Regions from separate parts of the Pseudoalteromonas mucoides genome, predicted to be linked through region 1. Evidence: predicted binding sites of a transcription regulator. Region 1 holds the regulator's gene; each other region holds the start of a gene.

What was found. The regulator ArgR, encoded in region 1, controls arginine synthesis, uptake and breakdown. The targets are predictions, from matches to a motif close to ANTGAATANNTATTCANT.
Region 2: a site for ArgR is predicted at 1,389-1,406, ahead of AAEU30_RS15930 (ester cyclase). Genes of this name have one in related genera too.
Region 3: a site for ArgR is predicted at 1,711-1,728, ahead of AAEU30_RS15155 (aspartate aminotransferase family protein). Genes of this name have one in related genera too.

What each region holds. Positions count from the first base shown of each region.
Region 1 is NZ_JBMMUC010000012.1:129,592-132,881, forward strand. It holds gene AAEU30_RS14240 (ABC transporter ATP-binding protein) at 1-580, shown strand, start outside; gene AAEU30_RS14245 (Dyp-type peroxidase) at 616-1,515, shown strand; gene argR (transcriptional regulator ArgR) at 1,512-1,979, opposite strand; gene mdh (malate dehydrogenase) at 2,230-3,165, shown strand; gene ispB (octaprenyl diphosphate synthase) at 3,262-3,290, opposite strand, start outside.
Region 2 is NZ_JBMMUC010000014.1:141,778-145,067, reverse strand. It holds gene AAEU30_RS15935 (sodium:solute symporter family transporter) at 1-1,267, opposite strand, end outside; gene AAEU30_RS15930 (ester cyclase) at 1,506-2,519, shown strand; gene AAEU30_RS15925 (ester cyclase) at 2,578-3,290, opposite strand, start outside.
Region 3 is NZ_JBMMUC010000013.1:151,359-154,648, reverse strand. It holds gene AAEU30_RS15165 (anthranilate synthase component II) at 1-3, shown strand, start outside; gene AAEU30_RS15160 (HDOD domain-containing protein) at 50-1,210, shown strand; gene AAEU30_RS15155 (aspartate aminotransferase family protein) at 1,951-3,156, shown strand; gene astA (arginine N-succinyltransferase) at 3,245-3,290, shown strand, end outside.

The sequences.
Region 1 (3,290 bases):
ACTGTTGCTTGATGAACCTTTTTCAAATATAGACACTCAAGTTCGTTTTGAATTAATTGCTGATATTCGCCGCATTATTAAAAATCAGCAGGTTTCAGCCGTGTTTGTTACTCACTCAAAAGAAGAGGCATTTGCGTTTTCTGATACGTTGGCTGTAATGCATCGAGGGAAAATTGCACAACAAGGCACGCCAGAGCAGCTTTTTAACGCTCCAAACTCAAAGGTGGTTGCAGAGTTTCTAGGTCAGGGCATATACTTAAATGCAGATGTATTAACGGCGACTGAATATTCGACATGCTACGGAGTGGTCGAATCGCTTATTGCGCATCACCATAGTACAGATAGTGGACAGCTATATATTCGCCCGCATCATTTAACTCTAACGCCGGCCTCGGTGCAATGTGAGCAAACAGTTAAGGTGCTAAGCCGTCGTTTTATTGGTTCAAGCTATGTTTATAAAGTAGTCGTGAATGAGCAAGAGATTGAAGTTGCCGCTGAACTAGCGCAGTCATTTGATATAAATGACCTAGTTACAATAAAAATAAAACCACACACGGTAAATTTTTTTACTGATAAATAATTAAAGCTGTGTCCAATTTAAGTTAAGGATGTTCCATGGCGCAAGCGCAATCAGGGATTTGTGCTGAAGCAAACTTACACGGTTTGCATTTGTTTTTTAATGTATTTGATGGTCATGATGAGTCGCTACGCAAAAAATTAAAGCGAGTTAGTGCTATTCAGGATGAGTTTGCCGATCAATTTTCAGAATCAATGCTATCTAGTTTTGTTGCTGTAGGTGCACAGTACTGGCCGCATATATTACCTGAATTTATTCCAAGTCAACTTCAAAGCTTTCCTAATATTACTCATAACGATCATGTGATGGGGGCTCAACCTTTTGATTTGTTTGTACAAATACGTTCTGATCGAGAAGATGTAAACCACCTTTTTGCGTTACAAATACTGCAGTTGTTCGCTCCTGATGTTGAATTAGTTGAACAAGTGCGTAATTTTCGGTTTTTAGATGGTCGCGATTTCAATGGCTTTATTTTAGGTGGAAATACTCCCCATGGCCGACAAAAGCGTGTTACGGCGTTGGTAAGTAACCCTGGGCATTTTGAAGATCAAGGCAGTTATATCCATGTTCAACGTTATAAACATGACCTAAGTGTTTGGCAGCATTTATCGCTCAATGAGCAAGAACAAATAATGGGTCGTACTCGGTTAGATAATAACTTATTAGAGCCTAGCGTTGATACTAGCCATGCGGTACGTACTGAGCTCAAAGATGAGCACGGTCAGGCTTTATTGTTAAGCCAAAGCATGCCTTATGGTGATGTTTATGAGCAAGGAGTTTTATCGATTAGCTGTGCAGCGCAAGGCGATGCATTTGAAACAGTATTAAAAAGTAGGTTAGGGCAGGGCGATTGCTACGACCATTGGCTCGACTTTACGCAAGCCGATATGGGCTCTGCTTTTTTCGCCCCATCAATTAACTTTTTAAAACAACTTTAAACGGTATCGAATAAGATGCGTACACGCTCTAGTGTGATATCTATTTCAGATATTTTTGCTGGTGCAATAAATATTGTATCGTCGCCAGCAATGGTGCCTAACACGCCATCGGCTTTACCTAAAGAGTCGAGCAAACGAGCAATTAATTGGGCGGCACCTGGGCTGGTACGAATGATGATCATCATTTCGTTATGCATAATATCAATAACCAGCTGGCGTAGCGGGCTTTTTGCTGTGGGTACACCCATTTCTGCAGGCAAGCAGTAAACCATTTCTTGTTTTGCGTTACGGGTTCGTACTGCACCAAACTTACTTAACATGCGTGAGACTTTACTTTGGCTTATATTATCAAAGCCTTGCTCTTTTAAGGCATCAACAATTTCGCCTTGAGAACCAAAGTTTTCTTCTTTTAAAAGTGATTTAAAGGCTTTAACTAACGCTTCTTGCTTATCTTGTGGTTGCATGTCATTTTTCTGCTTTGTTGTTTGATGTCCTAAATTCTACACAAAAATGAATATTTATGCAGTAGTTGTTTTTATTAGTGAATAGAGCTAATAAGTCGCTGTTTGAGGTATACTTTTGTCGATAGAACAGTTTATTTACAACTATGGTCGAAATTATATGCAAAATAAGCAGGATAAATTTGTTTTTAGGCGCTAATTTCTTTATCTTAGTGCCACAAATATTTTCTACCTTAAATTACGGAGAATTCCCATGAAAGTTGCTGTATTAGGTGCTGCAGGCGGTATCGGTCAAGCGTTGTCTTTATTATTAAAAACAGGTTTACCAGCTGGCTCTGAGTTATCACTATATGACGTTGCGCCAGTTGTTCCTGGTGTTGCTGTTGACCTTTCTCACATCCCAACAGATGTTAAAGTTGCAGGTTTTGGTGCTGACGCATTAGATCAAGCGTTAACTGGTTGTGATATTGTACTTATCCCTGCTGGTATGCCGCGTAAGCCAGGTATGGATCGTGCTGATTTATTCAACGTAAATGCTGGAATCATCAAAACATTAGCTGAAGGTATTGTTGCTAACTGCCCTAAAGCATTAGTAGGTATCATCACTAACCCTGTAAACGGCACTGTGCCAATCGTTGCGGAAGTATTCAAAAAAGCGGGTACTTATGATGCAAACCGTGTTTTCGGTATTACAACGCTTGACGTAATTCGTTCAGAAGCATTTGTTGCTGAGCTTAAAGGTGTTGATGTTGCAACTGTAAAAGTACCAGTAATTGGTGGCCACTCAGGCACAACTATTCTACCTCTACTTTCTCAAGTTGAAGGTGTTACTTTCACTGATGAAGAAGTTGCTGCTCTTACTCCACGTATCCAAAATGCAGGTACTGAAGTAGTAAATGCTAAAGCAGGTGGCGGTTCAGCTACATTATCAATGGGTGCTGCAGCAGCTCGTTTTTGCATGTCTCTAGTTAAGGGCTTACAAGGTGAAGACGTTGTAGATTACGCTTACGTAGCTATTGAAGATGGTGATGCAGAATACTTTGCACACCCTGTACGTTTAGGTAAAAACGGCGTAGAAGAAATTCTTTCTTATGGTGAGCTAAGTGCGTTTGAGCAACAAGCTAAAAACGACATGTTAGATACACTGAAAAAAGACATTCAAGAGGGTGTTGATTTCATCAATGCATAATCTTGTTATTACTGCCAAGTAGTTGGTGGTAATAAAAAAGCCTGCTTTTGCAGGCTTTTTTTATGCTCGAAGTGTTATATATTGTAATACGTGTTTTTAGTGGTTTCGGTCAACCGCAATACGGG
Region 2 (3,290 bases), on a different contig from region 1:
GTTTAGAGAAAAAACCTAGAGCAAACATTCCCAGCTGAGCACCAACAAAGTAAGAGCCAACTTTGGTGAGTATTTCTAAAATTGAGCCTTCGCTATAAAGGTGGTACATAATTGCAGGCACAATAATGATCACAGCCCACCCTAAGGTAAATAAACGAGTAACGTTTAAGTAATGGACATCATTTTTATCTGGCGCAAAGTACTTTTTATAAAAGTCGATGGTGCTAATAGTCGAAAGCGAATTAAGTGCTGAATCAAGGCTCGACATAGAAGCTGCCATGACTGCTGCAGCTATAATCCCCATTAATCCTGGTAGGCCATAATCGGCTGCAAACTGTAGGATAATTAAATTGTCGTTTTCAAATGTGCGTCCACCGTAATAGCTATAAAACAACACACCCATAACTATAAAAAAGAGGTAAATAAAAAATGCAATGAAGCCCATAAGTAGGTACGACTTTTTGGCATCACCAATATTTTTAGCTGCAAGCGTGCGTTGTACCATCATTTGGTTAGTGCCATACACAGTAATATGGTACAGCGACATGGCTAGCACACCGGACCATACGGTGGTCACTTGTGTAAAGTCGAACGAGAAGTTGAGCGGGTCTAACTTACCTTTTGTTTTTAACTCTGTCAGTGTTGAACTAAATGAACCGTCCATAGAGGTAATTAGCGCATACATAATAATACCAGCGCCAATAAACAAAATGCCCGACTGAATTACATCAGTCCAAATAACAGCGGTTATGCCACCTAGCATGGTGTAAATAAGAGCGATAATAGTGACTAAAAATATCGCCGTAATAACGTTTATATCAACAATAAATGCCAGTACTAAGGATGTGGCATAAAGGACAGCGGCTGAGCCCATTGTTTGCGAAATAAGCCAAATTGTGGAGATTAAAATACGAGCTTTTTTTCCAAATCGCCGTTCTTGGTACTCGTAAATAGACGCGACACCGGCATTATAAAAAAACGGGAAAAACAAACACACCACTGCCACAATAACCAGTGGGTAGTTTAAGTGAATAGCAATAACAGAAAGGCCTTCTTTGTATGACCACGCAGGTGCGCCTAAAAAGGTAAGGGCACTTACATAGGTAGCCACTACCGATATGCCGATGGCCCACCATGGTGTAGTTTTTCTGCCAATATAAAAGTCATTAGCACTACTCACCTTTTTACTTATTACAAATCCTAGTATGAGATTAGCAATAATGTACCCGATGAGAATGCTCCAATTCAATAATCCAAAATCATTCATAATTAATCCTGTTAGATTAGGTTTTACGGGCTTAAGAGCCTATTTGTATTTTTTATTTTGAATCATCATGAATCACTTTGACTTCGAAGTCAATTGTCATTAGTATTATTTTAAACCAATTTATAACTTATTATTCACAGGCTTTTAATTACTCTTTAAATAGAATACATTTTGCTAATGCATATTTATGTGCGGCTTGAGAGTTTAAATTTGACTGCGAAAACAACAAGGAAACATCATGGCAGAAACAATCAATAATAAGCAGCTAGTTCGTCAATTCCATGCTGCATTAGAAAAAACGCAAGGTACTGATTTAAATTTAGTATTTAATAAATACATGACGGATGATTACCGTTTTAAAGGGGTTCACCCGTTTAATGAGCTGAATAATGCTAATGCTGTCATTGCACAAGTTTGGCAGCCGTTATTTCGATCTTTTAGTGCATTGCAACGCCGTGAAGATATTTTTATTGCAGGGCAAAGTGAAGCGGATGGCGGCGAGTGGGTAATGAGTATGGGTCACTTTATGGGCTTATTCGATAACGATTGGCTAGGCATTGCCCCTTCTCATAAGCTGGTGACCATTCGCTACGCTGAGTTTAACTGCGTTAAAGAAGGGCAAATTATTGAAACAGGTTTTTTTGTCGATATTATTGGGTTAATGTTGCAAGTTGGTTTAAATCCACTACCGCTCTCTACTGGGCAATACTTTACTTACCCAGGCCCGCGTACTCACGATGGCATACGCTTAGGTAAAAGCAATGATGAGCAAAGTAAAAAAACCATGGCGCTGGTGAATCAGATGATTGATAACCTTACAGCGCTTAACATAAGTGGTATCGATACGTGTCCGCCTGAAGTACTAGCAAAAACATGGGATAAAAACATGGCGTGGTATGGCCCTGCCGGCATAGGTGCTACATATACTATTGAGCGATACCAACAACAGCACATGTACCCGTTTAGAGAAGGGTTAACGGGTAAAGTGTTTAATGGCCACATTTGCCGTTTTGCTGAAGATGAATTTGCCTGCTTTTTTGGTTGGCCGAATTTATCTAATACTGCGATTGGGGGGTTTTTAGGCTTACCTGGTGCGAATACCCCAGCTGATATGCGTGTAGTTGATGTTTATCATCGTGAAGGGGATAAACTCGTGGAAAACTGGGTTATTATTGATATTCCTTACTGGCTAAAACAGCAAGGGTTAGATATTTTAAAACGCACTCAAAGTATTGCAAACCCAGGGACATAGTACGGTTAATATTTAAAAAAGCTCTGTTATTACAGAGCTTTTTACATTTTACGGGCAGTTAGGGAGCAAAGTTTAAGTAGCGCGCTTTGCTAAGCTCTTTCATACGTGCGAGTACGTCTACGCCAATTTGATTGTAAACGTCGAGCATATCTATTAATACCCAATTTTCGCGGATGAGGTTGTTTTCAGTACGCCAAAAATCTAAGCTTCGCATGGTAATGTTTTGATTTGCAGGTGCAATACCTAGCCATCCATCGTGGCTTATGGTCATGCTCATACCTGGCCATGCGGTAAACCCAACATAGTTTGCATCGGCAAACAAATAACCTTTGCTAGCATCGCCTACACGGTTGGGTAGGGCGTTCAAAAATGGAATTTGGTGCCAGTTTCTAAAGCCTTTTATACCCCGTGCGGTCCCTATAGTACTTGGTCCATACCAGCTACAGTGTGGGTGCCAAAACTGTTCTAGCTTCATAGCTGCTATGCCACCTGTTGCATAAAACCCCAGATGCTCACACATATCGCCGACAAGTTTTAAGCTTTGCGCTGCTTGCTCTGTATTATATGGGCTTGTGATTAACCCATCTTGAGAGGCAGGGCCTGGTACATGCCACTCTTTTCCTAAGCTAGCAGAGAGCGGCCACACATTGGCTTGCATCATTACTTCAGGAATATCCCAAATAGCTTGTACTTCAACTACTTTGTTATTTTTTATGCGATAAAATTCATGAAAACGCATGCTCACTTGGTGGCCTGTAGGGGGGATATCAA
Region 3 (3,290 bases), on a different contig from region 1:
TAGGCTTAGAACTTACTCTTTAAATAACACTTATAAAAGATACTAATTAATGACAGACAAACTGCGCCAACAAGTCACTGCAAAAGCACTCGCTCAACGCGCACATGATCTGTTGCTTGGCCATAGTTTTGCGCAGCGTCAAATAGGTTACATTCATACTTTAGATATCGATTACGGTGATGCGATGGAGCAACGCACTTTACTTGAAGTGGAAGTTGCAGCGCAAACAAAGCGTCAGAAATCCAGTACAGCCCATCATAAATACCGTGCACAAGCGAGTGAGCAGCTGCATCAAGTTATAGAAAGTGCAATGCAAAAGCAGCTAGCTGATATCGATACCATTATTCATGAAACAATTGGCATCGAAGATAATATTCCGGCAATTTTAGATATTCTGTCAGTTAAATCAGCATCCGTAGGTCGTTTGGAGCCATTAGTAAACGACTTGAGCTGGCTAGGTCGTGAACTTGTGACCTTTGTAAACCTGCCGTACTACCGAACTCAGCGCAATAAACATACCTCTGTTAAAGTCGATAATCCGTCTTTAGCCCTGCGTTATATAGGGCTTGATAACTTACAATTTGTAGTGCCAACTTTTGCGGTACGCCATTGGATGCCTCATAGCACTGAGCCATTCCCGCTATTAAAGCGTCGCTTGCGCGATAACTCAATGGCTTGTGCTATTGCAGCACAAGAGTTAGCTAAATTAAATGGTGTAAACGAAATTCATGCATTTACCCTAGGTATGTTATTAGACGTAGGTAAGATTGCTTTGGTACGGCTCTATTTGCGTACCTTTGAATTAGTATGGCAACGAAAAGTAAGCTTAGCGCGTGAAGAACAGCAAAAAGATTTACACACGGCTTTATTAGAGCTCAAGCCCGATCCGCTTTTTTTAAGCACTTTGCTAAGTGAGCACTCTTTAAAGGTTACGCAAAAGGTGATTGATAAAATGGCGTTTCGCTTTTTACCTTTTAAGTTTGTTATGCAGCAACTTACAACGCCGCTAGACAAAGGCGATTCATTATTACCTTTAACAGAGGTGATACAAAAGGCTCGCTGTTATTCTCAGCACCTCACCCTGGTTGAGCACCAAATGGTAGAAAGTGATGAAACAGCGCGATGGTTTGAGTTTTTCAATTTCACTAAATCGGAACTAAACCAGCTAGAAAAAACCAATTTCCAGAACTTTCACATAAAAATTGACTAGGGCGTGTTTATCTTTCGAGGTTGAATTTGCAGCAGTGTGTTTGGTATTTAGGCAAGGCGGAGCCTATGTAGTGTGGTTGTTCCCCATAAATAGGCGATAACGCAGCATCAATGCCAAACACGTGCTGCCCTTCAGGTTTTTCCTAGGGGCGATTAACTCTTTGTTACCTACATGGATGTAGGTAAGGGGCGTGAGCAGGACGCGGAAGCTTTGCTCAATTTTTACTTATTATCACATGGATGTGAGTAAGTAGAATAACGCAGGAGCAGTTATCGAGCCCACTAGGTTACTAATCTCGCGCCGCGATTAAATCGCCCCTAGTTTGAACAAATTTTAACCCTGAAAGGTCAACACGCCCTTATTTCATAAATTTTTTGTTAATTTTTTTGCGACTATTCATTCATTAGTCAGTTTAAAACTCTGCTTTAGTTTATGAGCTAAAGGTGTGCTCAGTGAGTAACTAGGCAGACTTATGCAAGAAAGTCTTGGTTATAAAATAGTGTAAATAGTTATTCACTATCTATGAAATAATATCTCAAAGCCTTGAATAACAAGGCCTGCATGAAAGTTTTCTAAGAGACAACAGCACAAAACTCTGAAATAATGACCTTCTGAAAATTGAACCAGAGAGTATTTTTGGGCAATTTAAGCTATGCTCATTTACGCCAAAGGGAATGGTGCATCAGTCCATCATTCAATTATTCACACTCTCTGTGATATCACAATTAAGAGGATACAAAATGACAGTCAATCGCGAATTATTTGATCAAGTAATGGTACCAAACTACGCACCTTCAAGCGTTATTCCAGTTCGTGGCGAAGGCTCACGTGTATGGGATCAGCAAGACCGCGAATACATCGATTTTGCTGGTGGTATAGCTGTTAACTGTCTAGGCCATTGTCATCCTGCATTAGTTAATGCATTAAAAGAGCAAGGCGAGAAGATTTGGCATTTATCAAATGTAATGACCAATGAACCTGCGCTTCGCCTAGCTAAAAAGCTAGTTGATGCTACATTTGCTGAAAAAGTTTATTTTGCCAACTCAGGTGCAGAAGCAAATGAAGCGGCGCTTAAATTAGCGCGCCGTTTAGCGCTTGAAGAATTTGGTGCAGAAAAGTCACAAATCATTGCATTTAATAAAGGTTTCCACGGCCGTACATTCTTTACTGTAACAGTAGGTGGTCAAGCTGCTTACTCTGACGGTTTTGGCCCTAAGCCAGGTGACATCGTACATTGTGATTACAACGATTTAGCTGCTTTTGAAAAACTAATTTCAGACAAAACATGTGCTGTAATGATGGAGCCTCTACAAGGTGAGGGCGGTATTGTTTCGCCAACTGACGAATTTGCTAAAGGCGTTCGTGAGCTGTGTACTAAACATAACGCACTACTTATTTTTGATGAAGTACAAACAGGTGTAGGCCGTACAGGTGAACTATACGCTTATCAAGGTTTAGGTGTTACTCCTGATATTTTAACGTCTGCTAAAGCATTAGGCGGTGGTTTTCCAATTGGCGCAATGCTAACGACGACTGAAATTGCTAAGCACTTAAAAGTAGGTACTCATGGTTCTACTTATGGTGGTAACCCATTGGCTTGTGCCGTAGGTGAAGCTGCATTTGATACAGTTAACACGCCAGAGGTACTTGCTGGCGTTAAAGCAAAAGAAGCATTATTCCGTGAATTACTAACGGCTGTTAATGATAAATACAAAGTGTTTTCAGAAATCCGTGGTCAAGGTTTATTAATCGGCGCTGTTGTAACTGAGCAATACAAAGGACGTGCAAAAGAGTTTTTAGTTGCCGGTATCAACGAAGGTGTTATGTCGTTAGTCGCTGGTGCTGATGTTGTGCGTTTTACACCTTCACTTGTAATACCAGAAGCAGATATCCGTGAAGGTATGGCACGCTTTGAAAAAGCCGTTGCTACAGTTGTGAACGGTTAATCAACTCGTCTCACCTGATCAAGGGCAAGTAGCAAGCTTGCCCTAGTATTCTAATTTTACCGTTATTTATAAGGGAGCAAGCGGACTCATGATGATCCTTCGCCCAATCCAGCAATGTGATTACCCAGCTTTAT